3 regions of the Psychrobacillus sp. FSL K6-4615 genome follow, and region 1 is predicted to be linked to each of the others. Evidence: riboswitches for the same ligand, from Rfam matches in the RefSeq annotation. Region 1 holds a riboswitch; each other region holds the start of a gene.
The links. Region 1 has a riboswitch for cobalamin ahead of MKX53_RS16840 (hypothetical protein). Riboswitches for the same ligand answer to the same signal wherever they lie in the genome.
Positions count from the first base shown of each region.

Region 1 (3,285 bases):
TTTAAAGGGGGCAGAACCAATGAAGTATAAAATTGTCGAGAAGGAAAGCTTTCAAGCTGTTGGAGTGAAAAGAATATACAACTGTAAGAATGGAGAAAATACACAGGGTATTCCTTTGTTTTGGAATGATGTACATGCAGATGGAACAAATGATTTATTATTTCAATTAAACAACGGAGACATTGAGGGTGTACTCGGTGTTTGTGTTGCAGACGCAGCTTATCGAGAGAATAGCTTAATTGATTATTGGATTGCAACAGATTATGTAGGTGAAGTACCGGAAAACTTATCAGCTATTACAATCCCTGCTTCTAAATGGGTTGTATTTGAGGTGCACGGTCCGATGCCAGATGCTATGCAAAATACCTGGAAACAAATATATGCGGAGTGGTTCCCCTCTAATCCATATGAACCCGCAGGGACACCGGAGCTAGAAGTGTATTCCGATGATGATCCTTCCAGCGAAAATTGCTATTCAGAAATTTGGATACCGATTAAATAATAGGAACGATCTGCAGAGCACAAGTACTACTTGGTGAGTCATGTAGCAGTTTACTTTTTTCAATATAAAACCCAAAAAGCCTCATCCTAAATTAGGACGAGGCTTTAAGTTTATTGAAATAATTCTGGATACACTGTTTTAGCAATCAATTCCACTGCTTCACCAATACGAGGACCTGGTCGAGAAATAACGTCACCATCTACTAAAAAGACTGAATCGTTTTGTACGGCTTGTATTTTGTCCCACCCTGCACGAGATTTAATCTCTCCAGGTGCATCATCTAAATAATTTGCAGTTGTTAAAATAATTTCTGGGTTTTTGACCGTAACATCTTCCTCTGACACACTGATCCAACCTTCTTGATCGCTAAATACATTGTCGACCGATGCTGCTGCTAAAATTTCTTGTTGGAATGTTTTATTACCAGTTGTATAAATATCTGGAGATGGGCTAATTTCATAATATACCTTTTTTAATGGGGTAGCAGATTTAACTCTTTCTTGAACTCCTTGAATAGTATCCTGAATAGAAGAAATAACTTCTTGTCCTTTTTCTTCAATACCCATTACGGTAGCCAACTGCTCGATATCTCCGTATACATCTTCAAAAGAAGTTGCAGACTCAATTACAAAGACTTTTAATCCGGTATCTTCCAGAAGTTGCAGTGCTTCTTCTTGGCCAATTGTATACGCTATTACTACATCTGGGTTCAGTTCTGTAATTCTTTCCGCATTAAATGCAACTGAATCAGATACTCGCTCTATTTCGAGTGCTTCTGCAGGATATGTATCATAATCTGTTGCTCCTACAATTTTATCGCCTACACCTAAAGCAAAAAGAATCTCCGTATTGCTCGGTTGAAGAGAAACAATCGTTTCGGGTACTTCTTCGAATGTAATTTCATTTCCTACATCATCAGTTACTGTATATTCTTTTACTTCATCTACTACTTCCTCTTGTTTTTCCACAGTTGTCTTCTCTTCCGCAGAACACCCTACAAGCAAGAATGAAAATAGCAGCACCGACAACCAATTAAATAAATAATTTTTCTTCATAGTATTATTCCTCCAGTTGTTTCTTTTTTCTCATTGGATATGATTTACTGACAAATTGAATTTCTTCCACTCCATGATGTTTGTTCACATAAACTGCCATCGCAAACAACACATTTGCTAATAACTGTGCATAGTCAAACAAAATCTCAGGAATTTCTCTTTCTAACGAAACTTTATGAAGAGCTCTAACTGACTTTTTTGCTTCACTTCTACAAACATGTAATTCACAAGCTGCAGTCGTACCCTGTGGTAGTACAAATATATCTACTCTACCTTTTACTTCCTCTACATAGAAATCGTACATATCACTTAGAACTTGTAAATCGCCTTCTGTAATGGCTATCTTCCCTCGAACAGACCCGTTTAAATGGTAAGCCATTGGTGCCAAATACATCAGATCCTCGTAAATCTTTGGTATATCCTTTGTTAAAGAAGCTGCTAGTCCAATACGAGTAGTCAACGAATCTGTACGGATTTCAAAATCTACAGTAGAAGGTGTTTCACGCATAAATGGATAGCAAATATAGCGAATATCTTTTTTCATTACTTCTCCTCCTTTCCTTTTATTGGTGAATTTTCAAGCATATAATACTTTGTTAGTTAACAGCACAAAAAAAACGCCACCCAAATAAGGGCGGCGTGATACCTATTTAACGATAAAAAAACAGAAAAATAGAAACGTGCCGTACAATCCCTTAACTTCCGAAGAGTATCTATACGTTCAAGAAAAGGCTGGTCTCCTGGCTTATGCATCAATTTACTCTAAGAACCTTCCCATTGACTAGTCAACAGTGGCATTTTTCTTATTTCATCAGCATTTACAGTTGCGGAAACAGCTTCGGATTTTAACCGAATTCCCAAATTAAGCTAACAAGTTAGCACCTTTTCCCTACGAAAATTATTCACTTACAATTAGTTTACCATAGCCATCTCCCTAGCATGCACAATAATTTTCACGCATGTAAATTCACCAGTTTTGTGCTAATGTCAGTATATGAAAAAACTTATCCCGCTTTTAATATTACTTGTTATTGTATTTTTGGCATCAGGGCAGCCAGCTGAACAGCAATCTATGCAGGATGTCTTAAAAGCATGGCTTCCTAGCAAACCATTAGAATCTTTTCTTCGTATTTTTCAAGTTCCATACTGGGGCATTCTCGTTTCTGTGGAAGAGCGTGGCTACTATGCTTTTGTAGAATTTTTGATAAGAAAAGGTACCCATTTTGTTTATTTTGGAATCATTGCTTTAGCCATTTATATTGCGTTACCTCCATTTAAGTATCGTAAAATTACAACAGTTGTGATCACTATGCTTCTTGCTGTTGCCGATGAATTTCGACAATCTTTCACAAGTGGCCGTACAGCTTCTCTTCAAGATGTCTTGTTGGATACAACTGGGGCTATTACTGCGCTATTATTAATGTCATTTTTTCAATGGTTTCAACAAAAAAACGTTGACCGATAAAGAGTCAACGTTTTTCACTTGTAAGTACAGTGTTGATCGAAGGGATTTGTTAATATGCCTTTGTTAATCCACTTCAGGTAATGGATATTTCAAAGCATTTTTCTTCATTTTTTGCTGTGCAGCCTCTATTAAATCAATTCCGAGCACATCAGCAAATTGCAAAAGATAAATAAATACATCTGCTGCTTCGTCAGCAATTGCCTGCTTGTCTTTTTTTATCGCATCCTCTGCAGTAACCCATTGAAAATGCTCTAATAACTCAC
Region 1 covers NZ_JBBOYQ010000001.1:3,364,194-3,367,478, forward strand. Annotated here, with positions in the region: gene MKX53_RS16830 (AraC family transcriptional regulator) at 1-502, shown strand, start outside; gene MKX53_RS16835 (ABC transporter substrate-binding protein) at 613-1,557, opposite strand; gene MKX53_RS16840 (hypothetical protein) at 1,562-2,101, opposite strand; cobalamin riboswitch at 2,271-2,458, opposite strand; gene MKX53_RS16845 (VanZ family protein) at 2,552-3,022, shown strand; gene MKX53_RS16850 (nucleotide pyrophosphohydrolase) at 3,086-3,285, opposite strand, start outside.

Region 2 (3,285 bases), 3.2 Mb from region 1:
AATATTGGATAATGATTGTCCTACTACTGGATATTTATGTTGAAATGAAAGATTGTGAACAGGCTCACTTAAATTATATAAAGATTGAAGTTTGAAGGTGTCTAGAAGAACTAAAGAACGGGTAAAGAATACATAGGAAAAGCAATCAGGAGGTAATTTTTAATGAAGAATCATATTGTTGGCGTATACGAAAATGAACAACAAGCGGCTGAAGTTGTGGAAGATTTAAAAGCGAAGGGCTATACAACCGAAGAAATTTCAGTTATTGCTAAAAATATAAATGAAACATCTGAAATCACACAGGAATTAAAACCCTCCACAAAGGATGGAGCAATTGTTGGAGCTGTAACTGGAGGAGCAATTGGAATAGCAGGGGTGATAGCAGGTTTATCCACTATATTAATCCCAGGGTTTGGTGCTATGTTGGCTGCAGGTCCAATTATTACAACAATTGGCGGAGCAGTAGTAGGAGCCAACTCTGGTTCTGGAGGATTAAAACATGCTCTTATGGAAATTGGAGTTCCAGATGATGAAGCTGAACTCTATTCGAATGAAGCGCAGGATGGTAAAATCCTGGTATTTCTTCACCCTAAAGAGTGAGGGTGGATTGAATGGTCGAAAGTAATGTTTGCAAAAATAATATCAAGTGATTTTAGCTAAAAGTAGCTGAATCACTTGATGTATTAGTTCTCCTAGAAAATTGACAGCTTGAATTAGGAGTTGCTCAGTTAAACACAATATGTTAGATTATATAAATGAACTAAACACAATATATAGTATGTTAACGATGAAAAGGTACCTTTATGGTTTAAAAGGGAATTCGGTAAAATGCCGAAGCTGTCCCCGCAACTGTAAGTGTGGACGACTGTTGAATAGCCACTGCGAGTGATCGTGGGAAGGACAACAGAAGGATGAAACACGAGCCAGTAGACCTGCCTTTTCATCGGTAAGCAACACTTTCTTCGGGGGTTGAGAGGTGGGAGCGAAGGCCTCTATCTCGAATGATTGATATGTCTTGTTGTATCCTACACTTTTAATCTTGAGCGATGTCTCAGCCGAAGATGGCTGTGTCATCGCTTTTTTTGTTTTGTGGTTTGGAGGGAAGTGCCACATAACTGTATTCGTTAAAAAATAGGAGGAATTTAAATGACAATCATCTCAAACACAACGAAACAAGAAGTCCTACATAATCTAACAAAAGAATTTGGGGAGGAAAAAATTACTCCTCTTATAAAAACACATGAAAGATGGATGCAAAAACACCCGGAAGGTACAATAGCTGCTTGGTCGAAGTCAATGTCACTAGAAGCATTAAGTTTTCTAGATGAACAAGAAACGTACTGGACCTTTGTAGCAGCAAGAGTTCATTTAGCGCAGGTGTATGAACAAGTAGCTGAGAGAAGAAACACAACTGTGGATGCAGTGTACACAAAGTTTGCTAGTAATGTTCAACTGTTAAGTGATAAAGGTATTTACGATAAACGTCTTAAACAAGCATACTCACTACAAGAACTAGAGCAGCTATCTGAAATCCTCGTACAGGAAAGAGACTACTTATTTACTTATATCGGTCTAAAAACACTATTAGATCGATATGTAGCGAAGGACTTTGATAAAACAATAGTCGAACTGCCTCAGGAACGTTGGCTTATTATTGCAATGACACTGATGAAGGATGAGCAAGAAAATCGTTTAGAGAAAGTAAAAGAATCCTATTGGGCGATGAGCAACCTATATATGACAGTAGCAACACCAACACTATCTAATGCAGGTAAGCCTCATGGACAGCTCTCTAGCTGCTTTATCGATACGGTAGACGATAGCCTTCAAGGAATCTACGATAGCAATACGGACGTTGCAACCCTATCCAAATTCGGTGGGGGTATTGGTGTGTATATGGGCAAAGTGCGTAGCCGTGGATCTTCTATTAGAGGTTTTGTTGGTGCTTCTAGTGGTGTGCTTCCTTGGATTAAACAACTTAATAATACAGCAGTAAGTGTTGATCAGCTTGGGCAACGCCAAGGGGCAGTAGCTGTGTATTTAGATGTTTGGCATAAAGATATATTTACATTTTTAGATTTACGTTTAAATAACGGTGATGAAAGACTACGAGCGCACGATATTTTTACTGGTGTATGTTTGCCCGATTTATTCATGGAAAAAGTCGATGCTAGAGAGGAATGGCATTTATTTGACCCGCATGAAGTTCGTCAGCTTAAAGGCTACTCGCTAGAAGATTATTATGATGAAAAACGTGGCGATGGATCATTCCGCCAAAAGTACGAGGAATGCGTTAGCGATCATCGCTTGTCTCGTGAAACTGTTCCCGCTATCGACTTGATGAAGCGAATTATGCGTTCTCAGCTAGAGACAGGAGTACCGTTTATGTTTTACCGCGATGAAGTCAATCGCAGCAACCCTAACAAGCATGCAGGGATGATTTATAGTAGTAATCTTTGTACGGAAATTTTCCAAAACCAAAGTGCAACTACATTTGAGTCGATTCAAATTGAAGACGATATCATTGTCACTCGTCGTAAACCAGGGGATTTTGTCGTATGTAATCTGTCGTCTATAAACTTAGGGAATGCAGTTCCGGCAGATGTATTAGAAAAGCTTATAAAAATTCAGGTTCGGATGCTCGACAATGTGATTGATCTTAATATGATTCCAGTTCCTCAGGCGGAACGTACAAATTCTAGGTACAGAGGGATTGGGCTTGGGACATTTGGATGGCATCATTTACTTGCACTAAAGAGTATTCGTTGGGAATCGGATGAAGCAGTAGAGCTTGCGGATACACTATACGAAAAAATTGCATACTTAACGATTAAAGCTTCTGCGGAGCTTGCGAAGGAAAAAGGGGCATATCCATTATTTGAAGGGTCAGATTGGCAAACCGGCGTCTATTTTGAAAATCGTCAATACGATAGTAAAGATTGGAATGAATTACGGGATATTGTAGGGGAAAGTGGGATACGGAACGGATATTTAATGGCAGTTGCTCCGAACTCTTCAACATCGATCATAGCTGGAAGTACTGCAAGCATAGATCCTATATTCCAGAAGTCATACTCGGAAGAGAAGAAGGATTATAAAATTCCGGTCACTGTACCAGATTTGAATTCTGAGACTACATGGTATTACAAATCAGCGTATTTCATCGATCAGCATTGGACGCTTAAACAAAACGCTGCACGCGGGCGTCATATCGACCAAGGAGTTTCATTAAACCTATATGTGCAAAACACAATCAAAGCAAAAGAATTATTAGATTTACATCTA
Region 2 covers NZ_JBBOYQ010000001.1:205,899-209,183, forward strand. Annotated here, with positions in the region: gene MKX53_RS01065 (general stress protein) at 163-600, shown strand; cobalamin riboswitch at 777-954, shown strand; gene MKX53_RS01070 (ribonucleoside-diphosphate reductase subunit alpha) at 1,147-3,285, shown strand, end outside.
Region 2: linked by a shared signal. The riboswitch ahead of MKX53_RS01070 (ribonucleoside-diphosphate reductase subunit alpha) and the one ahead of MKX53_RS16840 (hypothetical protein) in region 1 are both predicted to bind cobalamin.

Region 3 (3,285 bases), 2.8 Mb from region 1:
ACGGCCGTACCAGTTAGCATAGATCCACCAATAAGTATCATCATTTTGCGCTTTTTCACATCTACTCCTAAATGCTTGGCACGTTCTTCCCCAAACAGCATGGCATTAAGCTCTCTTCTGTTTATCCACAATAACAACGTTCCGATAATAACAAAAGGTAAGGCCATCTGCACAAAGCTCCAACCTCGCATCGACACACTGCCGAGCAACCATCCAATAATTTGACGCAACTCTTCACCAGTTAAAGCAATCATTAACGAAATTACAGATCCCAAAAAGGAACTAAAAATAATTCCTGTTAAAATAATCGTCTCCATTTTCATCCCACGATCTACTAGCTTGGCGAATGAAATAACTAATAGCATTGTCACTAACGCACCAACCATACTAAAGACAGGTAATGTAAATATCCCTAAAAACGGTATGGAAATCCCGAAAAAGAGCGTAGCCACAGCACCGACCGAGGCACCGGACGACACTCCTAATGTATAGGGGTCAGCAAGCGGGTTTTTAAGCAAACTTTGAAATGCAGCACCAGCAATCGCCAAAGATGCACCTACTAAACCAGCTAGTACCACTCGCGGCATACGAATCTTCCAAACGATATTGGTCGCTATCGCATCGGCCCCCGTATCCCATAACGTTTGGATCGGCACCTTCACAGAACCGACCGATACACCAAGCCAAATTGCTAACAAAAGCACAGAAATGGACATGATGTAACCGATCATTGATTTACTCACTAAAAGCCTCCGGATAGATTGCTTTCGCAACTTCTTCTAATCCTTCCACTAGACGTGGACCTTGTCTGCTCGTCGTGTCTTCATTTACTTGTATTACTGCATCATTTTGAATAGCAGTAACTGTATCAAATCCATCACGTTGTTTCACTTGTTCTACAATACCTTCTACGTAATCGTATGTGATAAGCATTACATCTGGGTTACGACTTACAATTTCTTCGGGATCAATTTTTACCCAACCTTCTTGATCATCCATAATATTTGTTGCATTCAACATATTTAATATCTCTTGCATGAACGTTCCATTCCCTGTTGTATAAATTTCTGGAACATCAGAAGTTTCAACAAATACAGTTTTCTTCGATTCTACTTTTTGTACTTTTTGTTGGATATCTTCTACTTTTACTTTCATGTCTTCTACAATTTTTTGGGCTTCTTTAAGTTTCCCAGTAGCTCGACCCATTTCTTCAATAGTTGTATATGTTTCATCAAAATCCTTAGCGTCACTCACCACATACACCAAAACATTCGAATCACGCAGTTGTTGCAGTCCAGCTTCCGCCATTCCTACAATCGATTCATGTGCAAACACAATGTCCGGATCTAACGAAAGGATTTTTTCCACATTGAACTCCATGCCACCGATTTTTTCTTTCTCTAGTGCCTCTTCTGGATAGCTTTCAAAATCGTTTACCCCTATAATTTCCTCATTCAATCCAAGTGCAAATAAAATCTCTGTATTACTAGGAATCATGGAGATGATTTTCTCCGGGGCTGCCTCTAACGTAACTTCTTCTCCAACGGCATCCGTCAATGTCATTGGGAATTCTATATTTTCACTAGCCGCCTGCTCCGCCTCAGTACTTTCTACATTTTTCGTTTCTTCCTGTGCGCATCCAACTAATAAAAACACCGCCATTACGGCGATTAACCATCTTTTTTTCATTTTACATTCCTCCTAATTTAGACAATAAAAAATCTCCCATCCTATGATGAGAGATAAATAGGTATAAACCTGCACGAAGTCACAACGAGCCAGATTTACACCAAACCTATCCTCGTAGGTAACGGGTGCAAAGCATTTAGGCAGGTTTTCTGACTCGCGATATGTTCTATCACTTACAGTGGCGGGACCGTGCTGGACTTTAACCAGCTTCCCTTTTAACTCCAGCAATCCATTGCGAGAGCACCTCTATGCATTAAATTATTCATATTGCTTTGCCTTCATTATACCTTATTTTATATACCTGTCGACTTCGTTTTGAGGAAAGCGTTGTCTGACCTTTTTACTGGTGGATAGTGGGAGACTCTCTCTTACATGACTGCGTTGCTCTCGTATAGACGGAGTTCGCTCTCGTATAGACGGGTCGCTCTCGTAAAGCTTGAAATCTCTCTCGCATCGATCATAGGCTCTCTCGTATAGACGGGTCAATCTCGTATAGGACAGATTCACTCTCGTGTAGGCTTCGATTACTCTCGTAAAGATGCTCATCTCTCTCTTAATAAGTGGTTACTTACGTTCGATTGTTGTTTACTCACTCTCAGCTGAATTTTACTGGCGCTCAAGTTGGAAATACTACTTGCCGTCGTGCCCTGTTTATTTGCTGTTGGAGGCTATGAGGATATTTTCTCCAAATTTACTCTCTTTATTCGAAGCAGAATTATAAAAACCCTCGACCGAAGTCGAGGGTTTGCTATTTACATTTGTTCTGGAGCAGATACACCTAGTAAACGTAAGGCATTTGCAATTGTTTCTCTCGCAGCAGTTACTAGTGCCAGACGAGCTTCTGTTTGAGGAAGATTATCCGCATTTAATACTTTGTCTGCGTTATAGAAGCTATGGAAAGTCGTTGCTAGTTCTTGGATATAGATTGCAATACGGTGAGGTGCACGAAGTTTTGCAGCATCTGCAACTATTTGTGGGAAGTCACCAATTTTTTTAAGTAAGTCTACTTCTTTTTCACTTTGCAACAACTCAAGTGAATCAGTCGATACTTTCATTCCTTGCGTTTCTGCTGATCGTAAAATCGAACAAATACGTGCGTGTGCATATTGAGCGTAGAATACTGGGTTTTCATTGGATTGAGAAACAGCTAAGTCTAAATCGAAATCCATATGTGAGTCACCTGAACGCATACCGAAGAAATAACGTACTGCATCCAGTCCTACTTCTTCTACAAGCTCACGCATGGTAACAGCTTTACCAGTACGTTTACTCATTTTCATTTTTTCGCCGTCTTTATATAATTGAACCATTTGAATAATCGATACTTCTAGTTTTTCACGCTCATATCCAAGTGCTTCAATGGCTGCTTTCATACGTGGAATGTAACCATGGTGGTCTGCTCCCCAAATATTAATCAGTTGATCGAACCCACGAACTAACTTATCTTCATGGTACGCAATATCTGGTAATAAATAAGTGAAAGAACCATCACCTTTAATAAGCACGCGATCCTTATCATCTCCAAATGTCGTCGAACGGAACCATGTAGCTCCTTCTTCTTCAAAAATATGACCATTTGCACGTAACTTATCTAAA
Region 3 covers NZ_JBBOYQ010000001.1:587,131-590,415, reverse strand. Annotated here, with positions in the region: gene MKX53_RS02895 (FecCD family ABC transporter permease) at 1-731, opposite strand, end outside; gene MKX53_RS02890 (ABC transporter substrate-binding protein) at 736-1,689, opposite strand; cobalamin riboswitch at 1,812-1,952, opposite strand; gene argS (arginine--tRNA ligase) at 2,442-3,285, opposite strand, start outside.
Region 3: linked by a shared signal. The riboswitch ahead of MKX53_RS02890 (ABC transporter substrate-binding protein) and the one ahead of MKX53_RS16840 (hypothetical protein) in region 1 are both predicted to bind cobalamin.